DNA from 3 places in the Pseudoalteromonas sp. GCY genome. Region 1 is predicted to be linked to each of the others. Evidence: predicted binding sites of a transcription regulator. Region 1 holds the regulator's gene; each other region holds the start of a gene.

Region 1 (5,949 bases):
CATCCTGACTTGGGGCAACAATAGCAAAGCCTTGTACTTGCGACTCAATAATATTGGCTCGTGAATCAAGCGCTTTGATCACAACATGGCTAAACTCAGATGGCACCAGTAAGTGTGCCTCTCCACCTTTAACAAAATGATGAATGCTATGCTGGATAAGCTGGCTTAGCTGTTTTACTTCACCACTTTTTAGCTGTTCAACGCGTAACAGGTCAAGTTGTCCAAAAGTGGTAATAAAGCGCTTCTCTTTGCTATAGCCAGCCTTTACTATCTCAGTGCCAAGTGCATCGGCATCAAAGCTGCTACGAACTTGTAGTTTTATATCGGTATCTTTAAGTGGAGACAGCGTTTTTGCATGCAGTACCGGATTACCTAATCGTGCGAGTAATTCAGCTTGGCCACGACATACCTTAGTGTATTTTATGGCATTGGCGACTTTACGTGGATCAGTGCTGAATACACCAGTTGTATCCGTCCAAATTGATACTTGAGCTGCATCAAGATAACTTGCCAACAAAGTTGCGCTATAGTCACTGCCATTTCGGCCTAAAGTCACCGTTTCACCTTGTGCATTTGCGGCAATAAAACCGGTAACGATATAGATAGCGTGGTCATCAATTGCGCGATAGCACGCTTCTTTGTTATGGGCGTGTAGTAACACTCCCTCTTGTTGTACAAATAACGTACGAGCGTCGATAGCTTTGGCTTCAATACCCTGAGAATTTAGGTAGTTTGCTAATATACGAGCCGACCATAGCTCTCCATGTGCAAGTAAGCTGGCGTAGTGAAGCTGCTGTTCTTCTCGCCCTAAAGCGATTGCCTGCAGCTCATTGACAAGCTGTTTGAGTAACACACCGTGTTGTTCACCTACAAACAAGGCATCAATTAATTCACGCTGATGGTTTTCAACTTGTAATAAAACATCGTTGAATGCGCGAACATCTTGCTGCTCAAAGCTTTGCCATAACTTCACTAGTGTATTCGTTGTTTTTCCTGCAGCAGAAACCACAACACTGTCACCCAGCCGACATTGCTCTAACACTATCTTGGCAACTGCCTGATAACGCTCTGGCGAGCTTAAACTCGAACCACCAAACTTATGTACTACTTTTGCCATTTACTCACCACAACGCTACTGTATGTGCAGGCGTTAATTTGAATGACTTTGCATCATCACTCGCCTGACTTTCATCAATACATGCAAATCCTGATTCCAGATCTGCAATGAGATCCTGTGCATCTTCAATGCCCACAGAAATACGAATCAACGTGTCGCCCACTCCCGCTTCTAAACGTGCTTGCGGATCCATACCTGCGTGTGTCATTGTCGCTGGATGGCAAATAAGACTCTCAACCCCACCTAAAGATTCTGCCAATGAAAAGTGCGTTAGAGACGTTAAAAACTTCGCAGATGTTTGCAGATCGCCTTTGATATCGAAGCTCACCATACCACCAAAACCGAGTTGTTGTTTTTTCGCAAGTTCGTGTTGAGGATGCGACTCAAGGCCAGGGTAATAAACTTGGCTAACATACGCCGACTTTTCTAAATACTCCGCAATCAGCTGGGCATTTTCTTGATGTTGGCGTAAACGCACGTTTAAGGTGCGCAGCCCACGTAGGGTAAGATAACTATCAAAAGGTGCGCCGGTAATACCAATATTATTCGCCCACCAAGCTAACTCATCACCCAACTCCTGTGTACGCGCGATCACCGCGCCCCCCACGACATCAGAATGACCATTGATATATTTAGTGGTTGAATGCACGACTACATCCACGCCAAAGGCAATGGGATTTTGTAGTGCAGGAGACAAGAAGGTGTTGTCGGCGGCAACCAAAGCACCCACAGCGTGTGCTGCATTTACGACGGCTTCTATATCCGTTAGCCTTAATATTGGGTTACTTGGTGTTTCAATCCAAACTAATTTAGGTTTGATCTGCTGCAGCTGTGCAAGACTTTCAGGTTGCGTGAGATCCAAGACGGCTAATTTGAGTAGTCCACGCTTTGCAAGCGATGTAAATAAGCGATAGCTACCACCGTAACAGTCATGTGGAATAACCAGCGTATCGTCATGGTTAAGTAGCTGTGTTACTAGGTGAACGGCAGCCATACCAGTCGCGGTAATAATGCCACGAGCACCACCTTCTAGTTCGGTAAGTGCCTGTGCAAGCACATCACGATTAAAGTTACCGCTGCGGCCATAATCGTAGTCGCGTTTGGTATCAAAATCGGCAAAAGAATAGGTGGTAGAAAGGTAAAGCGGTGGCACTACTGCCCCATGCGCTTTATCAGCTTCTATACCGTGACGCACTGCAACCGTCGATTTGTTAACTTGACTCATAAGGTCACCTAGATAGTTGGATGTTTAGACGTCTAAAAGGTTAGAGCAACAGAAACTAGAAGTCAAAACATTTATACTGCTAAATGGCTAAATAACTAGTATTTGACTATCTTTTTTAAACCGATAAAATTTCGCCACTCTAGGCGTTGCTAATACGACTGAGTTATTGAAAACTATGGCAGAGATTCTTCTATCTCGCTATGGCGGATTAGTTTATTCATCTCTTTGAGTTTGGGATTTATCTTTAATTCGTAAGGTTATCTCTATATTCATGCGGTTGGTGAATAATGTAGACCAGAACCCAGTCATATTGGCATTGATGTAACTGAGGCAAGTACACAATTATGGCAAAATGGAACGGTGAGTATATTCACCCATATGCAGAACACGGTAAGAAAGCAGAGCAAGTAAAAAAGATCACGGTGAGCATACCTCTGAATGTACTCAAAGTGCTAACTGATGAGCGTACACGTCGCCAAGTGAATAACTTACGTCATGCCACGAACAGTGAGCTTTTATGTGAGGCGTTTCTACATGCTTTCACAGGTCAGCCACTGCCGAGCGATGAAGACTTGAGAAAAGATAATCCAGAGCGTATTCCGCTAGAGGTAAGACAAATAATGGAAGAGCGCGGTTTGGAGATCCCAGAAATAAACGAAGAGTGATAGCTACTCTCTCGCTCTGGAAAACAGACACAAAAAAAGCCTCAATCGAGGCTTTTTTCATTTGGATAATACCAATGGTATTATTCCATATATCCAGCAGGCATATCGATTTGTGCCACGCCTGATTCAATTGCAGCTACCGCTACCGCTTTTGCGATACGAGGTAACAAACGCGGGTCCATTGGTTTTGGAATAATATACTCAGGACCAAACTCAAGACTATCCACGTCAGCCGCTTTTAACACTTCAGCAGGCACTGGTTCTTTCGCAATCGTTCTAATCGCTTCAACCGCTGCAATCTTCATCTCGTCATTGATAGCGGTTGCACGTACATCAAGCGCACCACGGAAGATAAACGGGAAACACAGCACGTTATTCACTTGGTTTGGATAATCTGAGCGACCTGTCGCCATGATCAAATCATTACGTGCACCGTGTGCAACGTCAGGGCTGATCTCAGGATCTGGGTTAGAGCAAGCGAATACCACTGGCTTGTCAGCCATTAGCTTCAGATCTTCAGCAGAAAGTAAGTCTGGACCAGAAACACCAACAAATACGTCCGCATCCGCAATCACGTCTTGTAACGTACGCTTATCCGTGTTGTTTGCAAACAGCTCTTTGTATTCATTTAGGTCATCACGGCGAGTATGGATCACGCCTTTTCTATCCAGCATATAGATGTGCTCACGTTGAGCACCGCATTTGATCAATAATTCCATACAAGCAATAGCGGCTGCACCCGCGCCAAGACACACAATAATCGCATCATGAATATCTTTACCTTGGATTTCCAATGCATTCAGCATACCCGCAGCGGTTACAATTGCGGTGCCGTGCTGATCATCATGGAATACAGGAACGTCACAACGTTCGATTAGCGCGCGCTCAATTTCAAAGCACTCTGGCGCTTTAATATCTTCAAGGTTAATACCACCAAACGTGTCTGCGATATTTGCCACCGTATTGATGAAGTCTTCGGTGGTATTGTGCTTAACTTCGATATCGATTGAATCAAGACCCGCAAAACGCTTAAATAATAGCGCCTTACCTTCCATAACAGGCTTTGACGCCAAAGGACCTAAGTTACCCAAGCCAAGAATTGCCGTACCATTACTGATCACCGCAACCATATTTCCTTTACCCGTGTAACGGTATGCATTCGCCGGATCAGCCGCGATTTCACGTACTGGCTCTGCAACACCTGGGCTATATGCAAGTGCTAAGTCTTTTACGGTCTCGGCAGGTTTAGTGAGTTCAACACTGATTTTACCTGGAACGGGCTTCTCGTGATAATCTAGAGCTTGTTGACGAAAATCTGTCATGGCGCGATATTTTCCTACGAAGTTAATGTGAGAGTGTGGTAAACGTTCGCATTCTGAATGTCGGCAACCTATCTGGCTGGTTACAGCAACACACAGTGCGATTAACTATATGAGCGACGACATTCAACCACTCAACAAGCATATGTGCTTTGCTGTCGCGGTATGTCAATAGGACATATAGTTAATCGACCGTATTCACACAATACCGAGTTTTGCTCATTATTCAAGTAAAATCAGGTCTATCCACTAGCACGGTATTTTCTATACTTTTCCGAGAAGATAAGCTCAATTTTAAGAAATATTTCACAAATAAAATGACTAAAACTTAAAAAATAAGACGCTAAAACCAGCACAAAGTGAATAAAATTGACACAGATGTACACCAAATATAAAAACAATAAGAAAATAGCAACTTAACTAACTTTAACGTCAAGATACCCACATTTAATCGCAATATAGTGACTTTAGTTTATATAAAGTGCTCATACCTGATACTATTTACTATATGAGCTTTGATTATTTTCACAACTTAAGCTCGTAAATGTTCAGTATTTATCTACTAAATAGAGTTTTTACTCAACCCAAGAGATCAGTAAAGTTTTGCTGCCAAACTGGCAAGTTTTTTATTTTAGAAGAATAAAAGACACAATAAGACAGGGTGACTGACGGTCTGTCTGTTGATGAAGAATAGGATGTATAAATCGGGAAGGTATTTTCAAACAAGCACAAAAAAAGCACCCAAAGGTGCTTCTTTCGACTAGACCAACAAGATTACTTCTTGCTGCTAAGTGCACCGAAACGCTTGTTAAAGCGATCTACACGGCCACCTGTGTCAAGGATCTTCTGCTTACCAGTGTAGAACGGGTGACATGCAGAACATACGTCTAGGTGAATATCTTTACATAGCGTTGAACGAGTTTCGAACTTGTTACCGCAAGAGCACGATGCAGTGATCGTCTCGTAATTAGGGTGAATACCTTCTTTCATAGCAACCTCTAGTTAAGGCCGTATCGCTCTCCAAACCCGAAGCCTGGCACCATACGTAGTTATACAAAAATGTGGACGCATATTCTAGTGCCTAACTGAACAATCTACAAGCAATATTTCAGAGTTTTTTATCGCCGTCGCAGAGTACGTTTTCAATTCGTGCCACCTTAGGTATATACTTCGTCACTGCGCTCACTTTATGGAATTGTAATACATGCTCATTCTTGAAGTAGCTTTAAAGCTGCCACTGCACCGAACATTCGACTATTTGCTAGCACCAACCATGCAAGTTGAAGCAGGAATGAGAGTCACCGTCAATTTCGCCAACCGTCGTTGCACTGCAATTGCGCTTGCTAAAAAAGACGACACCGATGTACCAAAAGAAAAGCTCAAGCAAATTATTGAGGTGTTGGACGAGCATCCTGTCTTTAATCAAGCACAACTTAGCTTTTTACACTTTGTCTCTCAGTATTACTGTCATCCTATTGGCGATACCTTATTCACAGCACTACCGGCAGTACTCAGAGATGGTGGAAGCCCAGACAAAACACAGATCCCTATCGTCAGATTAACGGAAAAAGGGCAAAAGCTACCAACACTACGAGCCAAAAAGCAACAAGCACTGCTTTCTCA
Region 2 (5,949 bases), 1.3 Mb from region 1:
AATGATTGAATCCTTACAAGCTGGTGCCGAAGAAGCGGTAGGCGCGATGTCGAAAGGCAAACAGCAGGCGGAGTCGTGCGTAACTCAGAGCGACCTTGCTAATGAAGCACTAAACTCTATCACTGCAGCCGTTTCTCAGGCTCATGATGTGAGTGAAGAGATTGCAAACGCGGCGAATGAGCAACAGCAAGTAGCACAGGAAATTAGTGAACGTTTAGAATCGATTGTAACAATCGCAGAGCAAACGGCTGAAGGCGCGAGCCAAACCTCAATCTCTAGTTCTGAGGTTGCTAAACTCGCCGAAGAGTTACGGTTATCGGTAGAACAGTTTAAGGTTTAGCTATCTAACCTGAGCTTTGAGCAGGAAGCACTCTCAAAGCTTTAGGTTTAGCAAAACCGCTAAGCATAAAAAAACCCATGCATGGCATGGGTTTTTTGTTTCTTTTCTTTGATTATGCAAACAATGCGTTTGCCTTCTCAACGATATTTTCTACCGTAAAGCCAAATAGCTTGAATAGCTCATCAGCAGGCGCTGACTCACCAAACGTTGTCATACCAACGATAGCACCATTTAGGCCTACATATTTGTACCAAAAGTCCTCAATACCCGCTTCGATAGCGACGCGACGCGTTACTGAGCTTGGTAGTACGCTTTCTTTGTATGCTGGAGATTGCGCATCAAAAATGTCAGTCGAAGGCATAGAAACAACACGTACCTTTTTACCTTCTGCACGAAGCTTATCCGCAGACTCAACCGCAAGTTGCACTTCAGAGCCTGTGGCAATAAGGATGATTTCAGGCTCACCGTCACAAGATAGTACATAACCACCTTGTTTAATTGCTGCAACTTGCTCAGCCGTACGTGGCTGCTGTGCAAGACCTTGACGGGTAAATACAAGTGCAGATGGGCCATCAGCGCGTTCAACCGCTTGCTGCCAAGCAACTGCTGACTCAACTTGGTCACATGGACGCCAGCTCGCAAGGTTTGGCGTAGTACGTAAGTTCGCCATTTGTTCTACTGGCTGGTGTGTTGGACCATCTTCACCAAGACCGATTGAATCATGAGTATACACAAAGATGCTTCTTTGCTTCATCAATGCAGCCATACGTACGGCATTACGCGCGTACTCCATAAACATTAGGAATGTCGCACCGTAAGGGATAAAGCCTCTGTGTAGCGCAATACCATTCATGATGGCAGACATACCAAATTCACGCACACCGTAGAAAATATAGTTACCCGCAGCATCTTCTGCCGTTAAGCCTTTAGATTGGTCCCAAAGTGTTAAGTTAGAACCCGCAAGGTCAGCAGAGCCACCCATAAACTCAGGTAGAATTGGGCCATAAGCATTCAATGCATTTTGTGATGCTTTACGAGTTGCTGGGTTTGCAGGATTCGCTTGAAGCTCTGCGATATAGGCTTCTGTTTTCTCAGACCAGTCTGCTGGAAGCTCGCCTTTCATGCGACGCTCAAATTCAGCAGCAAGCTCAGGATAATGCATTTGGTATTCAGTGAACTTAATCAACCAGTCACTTTGTTGATTTTGACCACGTGCTGTTGCGTCCCATTTCGCGTACACATCTTCTGGTATTTCAAATGCGCCGTGTTCCCAACCAAGGAATTCACGTGCAGCTTTGATTTCATCATCACCTAGCGGTGCACCGTGACAATCATGGCTACCTGACTTGTTTGGTGAACCATAACCGATAACCGTTTTACAACAAATAAGGGTTGGCTTGTCAGACTCTGCTTGCGCCGCTTCGATTGCCGCCTTAATCGCATCGCTATCGTGACCATCAACACCGACGATAACATGCCAGCCATAAGACTCAAAGCGTTTTGGTGTATCGTCGCTAAACCAACCTTCAACTTCACCGTCGATTGAAATACCGTTGTCATCCCAAAATGCAATCAGTTTGCCAAGACCAAGGGTACCCGCAAGTGAACAAGCTTCGTGTGAGATACCTTCCATCAAACAGCCATCACCTAAGAATGCATAGGTATAGTGATTAACGATGTCGTAATCTTCACGGTTAAACTGTGCAGCCAATGCTTTTTCAGCAATCGCCATACCTACCGCATTAGTAATACCCTGACCTAATGGGCCTGTAGTCGTTTCAATACCTGGCGCATAACCATACTCTGGGTGACCTGGTGTTTTTGAGTGTAGCTGACGGAAGTTTTTGATGTCATCAATTGATAAGTCATAACCCGACAAATGCAACAGTGAATAAATTAACATCGAGCCGTGACCGTTTGATAATACGAAGCGATCTCTGTCGAACCACTCAGGATTACTTGGGTTGTGCTTTAAAAAATCGCGCCAAAGTACTTCTGCGATGTCCGCCATGCCCATAGGGGCTCCTGGGTGGCCAGACTTGGCCTTTTGTACAGCGTCCATGGAAAGAACGCGAATTGCATTAGCAAGTTCTTTGCGAGATGGCATGAATTCTCCTACCTTTAAATGTGTTTCGCGGGGGTTTGAGCCCATTCTTACTTATTTATATGGCTAACTGCAACGGCAAAGGCCATAAAAAAACGGGTACAGACGGACTTTTTCCGACCATTAAAAAAGTTTGCACAATTTTGGACGTCTAGGCGTAAAATAACTAGTCAATGCCTAGGTTTTTTGGTTAGAATACGCCCCTTAATTTTTCGCGCTGTCCCTGATGTTTGTGAAGCGCAATATTTGTGAGCATAAATACAATGGCTAAACATTTATTTACTTCTGAATCTGTTTCTGAGGGTCATCCAGATAAAATCGCCGATCAGATCTCTGATGCGGTTCTAGATGCCATCCTTGAGCAAGATCCAAAAGCACGTGTTGCGTGTGAAACTTACGTTAAAACCGGTATGGTTATGGTTGGTGGTGAAATCACGACTAGCGCTTGGGTTGATATCGAGGAATTAACTCGTAAGACCGTGCGTGAAATTGGTTACACACACTCTGACATGGGCTTTGACGCTGATTCATGTGCAATCCTTAACACAATTGGTAAGCAATCACCTGATATAAACCAAGGTGTTGACCGTTCTCGTCCAGAAGAACAAGGTGCTGGTGACCAAGGCCTAATGTTTGGTTACGCATGTAACGAAACTGACGTACTTATGCCTGCTCCTATCACTTACTCACACCGTCTAGTTCAGCGCCAAGCGCAAGTTCGTAAAGACGGCACGCTACCTTGGTTGCGTCCAGACGCTAAGTCTCAGGTAACATTCGCGTACGAAAACGGTAAAGCGGTAGGTATCGACGCAGTCGTATTATCTACACAGCACTGTGATTCTGTATCACAAGCTGACCTTGTAGAAGCGGTGATGGAAACTATCATCAAGCCTACACTGCCTGCAGAGCTTATCACTGAAGCAACTAAGTTCTTCATCAACCCAACAGGTCGTTTCGTTATCGGTGGTCCTATGGGTGACTGTGGTCTAACTGGTCGTAAAATCATCGTAGATACATACGGCGGTATGGCTCGTCACGGTGGTGGCGCATTCTCTGGTAAAGATCCATCAAAAGTTGACCGTTCTGCAGCTTACGCAGCGCGTTACGTTGCAAAGAACATCGTTGCAGCTGGCCTTGCTGACAAGTGTGAGATCCAAGTGTCTTACGCAATCGGCGTTGCAGAGCCAACCTCTATCAGTGTAGAAACATTTGGTACAGGTAAACTAGAAGAGACACGTTTAATCGAACTTATCCGTGAACACTTCGACCTACGTCCTTACGGTCTAATCACTATGCTAGACCTTGAGCGCCCTATATATCAGCCTACAGCTGCTTACGGCCATTTTGGTCGTGAAGAGTTCCCTTGGGAAGCAACAGATAAAGCTGACGCACTACGTGCAGCTGCAGGCCTATAATCTCCTGCTGCAAAAAGTAAAAAAGGCGCCTAGTGCGCCTTTTTTAATGCTCAAGAATAATCGTCCTATCCGATGAATACTTCGTCGACATCATCTTTTAAGTTTTGATACTCATCTTCATGCAGATTAAGCTCAATCATCACCTTATCTTTAAATTGGTACCAATCAGCTGCGCTTCTAAAGTGCTTTGCTTCAAAGCAGAGGTTTTCAGCCAGTTTAAGTGCCGCAAAAGTTTGCACATGTTGCGCATTTTTTTGTTCTTCAAGATAGCTAACGTCATGGTGGCGCAAAATCATCTGACATATTTCTTTGGGTAAGTGCCAAGACGTCGCAAGAAAGTAGCCTATCACAGTGTGAGGCACTGGATACTTTTGCTGCTCATAGTAAATCAACGTTTGCTCTGGTCGCTCTATAGACTGCTTTATTACTTCAGCATAATCAGGATATTTTACGGCCATCGCAGGGATCCCGGCATCGTGAAACAAACCGAGCAGCTGCAAATTCTCCATCGGTAATGACGCTTTTAGATAATGGCCAACTACCATTGCCGCTTTTGAAATATCGGCAGCGTTATCCCAAAACTGCTGCAATGAAATGCAGCACTTTGACTGCTCAAATGCGTTTTTAAGCAAATACCCTGTCACTAGCTGAGTAATACAGGTGACACCCAAAAACATCACGGCTTGTTTAATGTCTGTGATGGTACGGGCAAGGCCATAAGCAGGTGAATTAATTACCTTTAATACCGCAGCTGATGCACCAACATCAGCCGCAATAATACCTGCCACGCTAAATAAATCAGGTTCAGGTTGTGATAACTCATTTTGTAAGGCTTGCAATATTTCAGGCTTAGCAGGTAAGTTGAACCCGCCGCGCAAATCATTCAGCACTTTATCGTCAATATCGATCATTGGGCTACCTCAAAATTGATACATCCAAGTTTAGTTCATCGCCTGATATTTGCAGTATTGATTGTAATGAAGTGGTACAAAAAAGCGGGATAAAATCCCGCTTAATCTGATTAGAACCAATATGGTTCGCTATGCACGGAAGATTGTCGACTTTGCTCCATGGCACTGATCAAAAAGTCAGATTTTTGCTTAAGCCATGCTTGCACTTCTTGTAGCTCGTCTGAATTTTGGCTTTGGCAGAGCTGATATAAATACGCCAGTGTTTCTAGCTCATAAATACCATAAACGATATCAATCCACGGCGTTCTAAACGCTTTACGCGCTTCTTTATCGTAAAGCTTGCCCAAACAGTTACCACTTAGTAGCGTGTTTTCTAACTTTATTCTCACATGTAAATAATCTCTTTCAGAAAGAGACTTATCCTGTGGAAGCAAGTTTTTAAGTTCTTGCCAGTCTTTATCAAATAATTGGCTTGCGATTTCTGTGACGGATAGCTCTGCTGCACTCAGCGCTTTTTGATCCCAGTTTTTACGCCACGCTCGATCAACAAGCCAGCGAGTAAGTGAAAGGATCAAACGGTTATAACGGGTGCAATGAAATAAATCTTCAATGTCCGTCGGTGTCGGCTGAACATCTTGCAAATCGGTAATGACCTGCGCCAATTCAGGAAACTGATTAAGTTTCTTATGATAAGCATGGCGCTTTGAGGTATAGGTTTTTAAATGAATTGCATTTTCAACCCAAGCAAGTTCTGACAACAACCATTTTAACTCGTTGCGAATACTCTCAGTCGAGCTTTTATCAACGATGTCATCGAACAACCAAAACGCATGACGAATAAGTGAAACCCCATCAATAACGCGCTTTAACGTCTTGAGACTTGGCTTATTAAAATAGCACTGCTCGTGCTTCTGGACGAACTGAATACCATAACTTACCGTCGCAATTAGCGCTTGCTCTTGTGTTACCTGAGATTTTAGCGGTACAAAGCCTATAAACTTATTTGGTTTTAAAGGCTTATCATCGGCGATGCGATATCCTCTAGCGGCCTTTGAGTATAATCCCAAACGCATACCAGCTTGTTTAATTAGGTGATCGGCTAATAAGAAAAGATCTTCTTTGTTTCCCTCAATCAGCTCAATTTCAAGCTCATTGATTGGCTCCATCTTCCCTTGAGCT
Region 3 (5,949 bases), 1.2 Mb from region 1:
GATTGCGACTCACTTCCACCATTGGCAATCATAGCCGCAGTAAGCGCAGCAAGACCTTTTTTATCTGCAGGATCGGCAGCAGCACCTGTGTAAAAAAGAAAGTTCACATCCACCAGCGGTGAGTTATTGGTCTTGTCTAGTACATTGAAATGGCGCGTTACCGGCTTGTCCATTTTTGCCACTAACTTATCTAAGTTAACTTCCTTATCAAAACCAGGCACAGATTCAAGGGCAGACATAGTTACCGTGGTTCTGCTGCTATCAACAAAGTATTTATTGGCAATATCACGAATGTCTTTTGCCGTTACTTTGTCGGCACTTGCATACAAAGCGTTGATCACTTCAGGGTCACGCTCAAAGTGCATGTAGCTTGCAAGTGTCGAAGCAATAGACTGTGATGAGTCAAGGCCGTTAATAAAACTGTACTTTAGATTTGATTTAAGTGCAGCAAGTTTATTTTCATCTACCAGCTCTGTGCGTGCTTTTGCGTAAGTGTTATTGATTGCATCACGCACTGTCGCCAAATCTTTTTCATCTTCAACTTTAACGAAAACATGCAGAAGACCTGGGTCTTTGGTTTCAGGGTTGTAGGTAAACATTTGGCTTGCAAGCTGTTTGTCTACCACCAGCTCTTGATACAGCGCTGAGTTTTCAGAGAAATAAAGCTGTGATATCAGATCAAGTGCCGCTCGGTCTTTTTTCTTCGGCTCCCATGCAGTGCCTTTATATGAAACAAGCAACCAGTGACCAGGTAAGCCATCGTACTTTTCATGGACGTAACGTGCTTTCTCTTGTTTAGGCTCAACTGGAATATCAGCTTGATAGTCACCTTTTTTCCAGTTACCCCAGTGCTTCTTCACCATAGCCATGGTTTCTTTTGGATCTACGTCACCCACAATGACAAGCGATACGTATTCTGGCTTGTAAAAACGTTCAAAGAAGGTTTTACCATAGGCCATTTGATCAGGCATTGCTTCGATGTCTTCAAAAAAGCCCATCGTTGTGTGTTTATAGGTATGCTTATCAAATGCCTCTTTTCTTACCGCAGAAAGCAGTTTTCGAACTGGACTGGCATTATTTTTAAGGTATTCACCTTTCACAGTTAGTGCTTCAGTACGAAACTGCTCTTCACTGTAAGTTAGGTTTTGAAAGATATCCGCTTCGATTTCTAATACTTTATCTAAATGCTGCTTCGAGAAATTTAGGTGGTAGTTAGTGTAGTCATTGGTAGTGTAGGCGCGATTATCAACACCTGAATTTTTCAAAATGTCCGAATAAACGTCTTGTGGATACTTTTCTGAGCCTTTGAACATCATATGCTCAAAGAAGTGAGCAAAGCCGGTTTTACCCGCTTCTACTTCATTACGCGAACCAACAGAAACCGGAATTTGTAGCGATACCACATCAGGATAGTTAGTTTTAACTACCATGACGCGAAGGCCATTTTCTAGCTCTTCCAAAACATAATCTTGGGCGAATACTTTATTGGATTGGGCAGCTTGAGTACTTTCAGCTGACTGTTGAGCTTGGTCTGAATTCGTCGCTGCGCAGCCACTAAGCGCTAAGCTTACGGCAAAGCTGGTTGCTAGTAATTTGAATTTCATGAATTTGGTCCTAATCATATTTTTTATTCTAAGTAAGTCGTGTTCACTTACGTTAGCAAACCTCCTGATTATGCCCCAAAGTCATACTAATTCGCTAATTTCCAAGGTGATTTACCATCCTAATGTGTAAACAAATATGAAATTTTGGTTTGAGCGCTTGAGATAAATTCATAATTATTGAAATTCTTTCATTAAAAAAATCTATCTAGACGTCTAAATGGCTGCTATATTAGTAAAGAGATACAGAAATGCTTTTGTGGAATGAGGATTATGGCTTTAACGCTTCAAGAGAAAATCATTGACCCTAACCAAGGGGTATATTTAATTGGTACCACACCACCAAAGATTGGCACCGACCCAGAGCAGCTAAAATCAATTGCCGCTAAGCTTTTGGGGCGTTTACATGAGATTGAATACGACGGCGTGATCATCTATGACATTCAAGATGAAAGCAGCCGTACTCAAGTACCACGTCCATTTCCTTTTAAGCACACCGTTGATCCGTGTGAATATAGTCAGTTGATCCGCGAATTGTCACACCTTGATGTAATTACGTATAAAAGTGTGGCACAGCGCGATAGTGAAGCTTTTGGCAATTGGTTAAGCAGCACCAAACAGCAATATGGGTTAAACAATCTAGTTTTAGTGGGCAGCCCGTCTTCACAAGGCGATATTAAGTTACCGCTTTCTGAAGCCTATAAGGTACTGAAGCATCATCAAGATGACTTTTTCTTAGGTGGTGTAACGATTGCAGAGCGCCATGCCAGTAAGCGTAATGAACACGAAAGATTAATTGATAAGACAGAGCAAGGCTGCCAATTCTTTGTTTCCCAAGCAGTGTATGACGCTCAAGCAACCATAGATCTTATCACAAGCTATGCTCGCACCTGTAAACAGCAAGGGCAAACACCAAAACGCATTATTCTTACCTTTACTCCATGTGGTGGAGAAAAGACCTTGCAGTTTATGGAGTGGCTGGGGATCTCAGTACCAGAAGCAACCAAATGGCGCATGTTAGATTCAGAAAACACACTAAGTGAGTCAATTCGTATTTGTAGAGAAAATCTAGATCAAATCTTAAAAAGCTGCTCACATCTAGATATCTCTCTTGGCTTAAATATTGAGAGCTTAACAAACCGAAAAGAAGAAATTGATGCGTCGATAAACCTTTATAGGCTATTGAAGGCGACCATGGAATTATGCCTTGCGGAAAAGCAAATTGCTTAATGCAGTCTAGGGCCTGTTGATCTTCCAAGTTTGTTTTTGCAGCAGTTTGATTGGTATTTATACAAGGCAGAGCCTGCGTAGCATAGTCATTCTATGTAAGTCTGGCGATAACACAGTAGAAATGCCAATCAAGCGCTGCCCTTTGGGTTCACCTGAGTGCGCTTTGTTCATTGTTGCTCAACTTTTGCCTAGATTACTAGGCGGCAAGTCGAGCGTCGCGACCAAAACACACTCAGGAGAACAAAAATCAAACAGCGAAGGCCAACAGGTCCTGGTAAATTGAAAAAGCCAGCTTCATCAAGCTGGCTTTTCTGTTTACCTTGCTGAATTATCCAAAGCTCAGATTAACTTAGGCTCAAGAAAGCGATTAACCCCACCCCAAGTAACAAGCGGTAAATGACAAATGGCATCATGCCCATGCGCTCTATGATTTTCAGGAAAAAGAAGATACAGGCATAAGCAGAGATAAACGACAGTGCCGCACCACTTAATAGCGCATTCCAATCAACCACTTCATCGCCCGTAGCAAGCTCTAAACTGTAATACAACCCCATCATAGAAATGACCGGAATAGACATTAAAAACGAAAAGCGCGCCGCACTTTTCTTATCAAGCCCGAGTAATAAACCTGCGGTGATGGTAATACCTGAACGCGATGTGCCGGGAATAACAGCGGTAATTTGCGCAAGCCCCAGTATCAATGCGCTTTTCCAGTTTAAGGCAAATTCGTCTTTGATCTGTTTTGCTTTCACGTCGGCATACCAAAGCAATAAACCAAATACAATCGTCGATGTTGCAATCACCCAAGCGCTACGTAAATAAACTTCTACGATATCTTTAAGTAGTGGAGCTAAGATCACGAATGGTATGGTGGCAACCACAATACACCAAGTCAGCCGGCTTTCTTTCGAGTGCGTACCTGAGAATGACTTGAACCATCCTGCCAGAAGGCTGACAATGTCTTGTCGAAAATAAATAACGACAGCCAGCAAAGTACCAACATGAACAGCAACATCAAAGGCAAGACCCTGATCTTGCCAACCTAGTACCTGAGAAGGTAGCAGTAAGTGGGCTGAACTCGAAATAGGTAAAAATTCAGTGAGACCTTGAATAATTGCAAGGACGACAATCTCAATAAAGCTCATTGCTTGGGAAACTCCACTTTCCATAATTTTTGAGTTGGGTTGTGATACTCCTGCCATAACTGAGCGATGGTTTTACCCTCAACAGGATGGATAAAATCAGGAGCTAGTTCAGCTAATGGCTGAAGCACGAAGGCATTTTTGGTTATTTCATCCCGAGGCAACTGAGCGGGTGATGAACAAATAAGGTGGTCATAAAAGAGAATATCGAGATCTAATGTGCGTGGACTAAACTTCTTTTCACTACAGCGACGACCATGATCGTATTCTATCGATTTGAGCAGCTTATACACTTCCTCTAAAGACAGCTGTGTTTGTGCAGCAAAGACCGAATTATAAAAGTTATTTCCTGCAAACCCGACGGCTTCACTCTCAAACACACTTGAATGTTGAAAATCCGGAAAGTGTTCTATCAATACCCTCAAGCCACTCAGCAAATTTTTTTCTTTTTCTATGTTTGAGCCGAGACTGATAAAAATTTGTGCCATGATAATTCTACTTCTTACGCACAATTTCTACACCAACCGTTTGTGCTTGTGGCACGGCAGCAGGTTTACTCACTTTTATAAGCACTTGTTGTACATTAAATTCATTTAGGATCATCGCAGCAAGTTGTTCGACTAGAGTTTCCAAAAGCTCAACCGGTTTTGCTTGGGTATGCGCAATAATACGCTCACTCACTTTGGCGTAATCAACCGCCAAATTAATATCGTCATGGCGAGCGGCAGCGCTAATATCGGTCAACATCTCAACATCAAAGTAAAGGCTTTGTTTACTTTCTTTTTCAAAGTCGTACACTCCTATTATGGCTTCGACGTGTAGCTGTGAGATATAGACTTTATCCATGTAAACTCCAAACATGTTTATCGCTGTAATTCACCCGCATTTTCTAATCGCAATTCGCGATCTGTGCAGGACTTAAGACCGCCGATCATAGCCCAAAACAACGCAATAAAAAATAAGGAAGACAGTGTTAATCAGTTTAATGTGCGTATGTGCTTATTTATTGGGATCGATTTCCTCAGCGATTCTGGTGTGTCGGTTATTCAACCTGCCAGATCCACGCTTTAATGGTTCTAATAATCCAGGCGCAACCAATGTATTAAGATTGGGAGGAAAGATCCCAGCTGCGCTGGTGCTCGTCTTCGATATTTTAAAGGGAACCATCCCAGTGTGGGGGGCCTACTTTCTGAAAATAGAACCTGTGTGGTTAGGTGCTATAGCCGTAAGCGCATGCCTTGGTCACATTTATCCTATTTTCTTCCACTTTAACGGTGGTAAAGCGGTAGCAACAGCATTTGGTGCGCTATTACCCATTGGCTTGTCATTAGGTGGGCTATTGATTAGTACGTGGCTCGTGGTGCTTGCGCTAACACGCTACTCTTCACTCGCAGCAATTGTCGCGGTCGCAGCTGCTCCACTTTACACATGGTGGATAAAACCGCTTTATACGGTGCCGGTGAGCTTTTTAACTGTGGTGATTATTATTCGTCATAGGGCAAATATTAAAAGGCTCTTAAGTGGTAAAGAGCCTAAGGTGGGGAAAAAGTCTAAAGACTAGACTTTTTCTAGACTATCCAGTGGCCAACGCGGTTTAGTCTTCATATCAAGTGGCGCATGCTGACCTGATTTTAGGCGCTGCATTCCTGCATAAGCTATCATCGCCCCATTGTCTGTACAAAATTCAGTGCGCGGGTAATAAACTCGCCCTTTCATGCCAAGCATCATGCGCTCAAGCTTTTGCCTAAGTTCAGTATTGGCGCTGACGCCACCTGCAATCACAAGGCTTTTAATGCCTGTTTCTTTCAGTGCCCGCTTACATTTAATCGCTAGCGTTTCTACGACCGCAGTTTGAAAGGCATGAGCGATATCTGCTTTCGTTTGCTCATCATCGCCTTCATTACGAATCGTGTTTGCCGCTGCGGTTTTTAATCCACTGAAGCTAAAATCAAGACCAGGTCTGTCTGTCATCGGTT

What was found. Region 1 encodes MetJ, which represses methionine synthesis genes. Its sites were predicted from a motif close to TAGACGTCTAGACGTCTA; they were not measured.
Region 2: metK (methionine adenosyltransferase) is a predicted target of MetJ. The motif match lies at 2,589-2,606, and genes of this name have one in related genera.
Region 3: JJQ94_RS20350 (methylenetetrahydrofolate reductase) is a predicted target of MetJ. The motif match lies at 1,811-1,828, and genes of this name have one in related genera.

Annotation. Positions count from the first base shown of each region.
Region 1 covers NZ_CP068023.1:410,176-416,124, reverse strand. The annotation lists gene metL (bifunctional aspartate kinase/homoserine dehydrogenase II) at 1-1,117, opposite strand, end outside; gene metB (cystathionine gamma-synthase) at 1,122-2,342, opposite strand; gene metJ (met regulon transcriptional regulator MetJ) at 2,687-3,007, shown strand; gene JJQ94_RS07030 (malic enzyme-like NAD(P)-binding protein) at 3,088-4,329, opposite strand; gene rpmE (50S ribosomal protein L31) at 5,101-5,316, opposite strand; gene priA (primosomal protein N') at 5,531-5,949, shown strand, end outside.
Region 2 covers NZ_CP068023.1:3,292,776-3,298,724, forward strand. The annotation lists gene JJQ94_RS20105 (methyl-accepting chemotaxis protein) at 1-340, shown strand, start outside; gene tkt (transketolase) at 453-2,447, opposite strand; gene metK (methionine adenosyltransferase) at 2,708-3,859, shown strand; gene JJQ94_RS20120 (HDOD domain-containing protein) at 3,925-4,770, opposite strand; gene JJQ94_RS20125 (CYTH and CHAD domain-containing protein) at 4,881-5,949, opposite strand, start outside.
Region 3 covers NZ_CP068023.1:3,354,327-3,360,275, forward strand. The annotation lists gene JJQ94_RS20345 (M16 family metallopeptidase) at 1-1,604, opposite strand, end outside; gene JJQ94_RS20350 (methylenetetrahydrofolate reductase) at 1,875-2,831, shown strand; gene JJQ94_RS20355 (undecaprenyl-diphosphate phosphatase) at 3,176-3,976, opposite strand; gene folK (2-amino-4-hydroxy-6-hydroxymethyldihydropteridine diphosphokinase) at 3,973-4,461, opposite strand; gene folB (dihydroneopterin aldolase) at 4,469-4,819, opposite strand; gene plsY (glycerol-3-phosphate 1-O-acyltransferase PlsY) at 4,944-5,534, shown strand; gene tsaD (tRNA (adenosine(37)-N6)-threonylcarbamoyltransferase complex transferase subunit TsaD) at 5,531-5,949, opposite strand, start outside.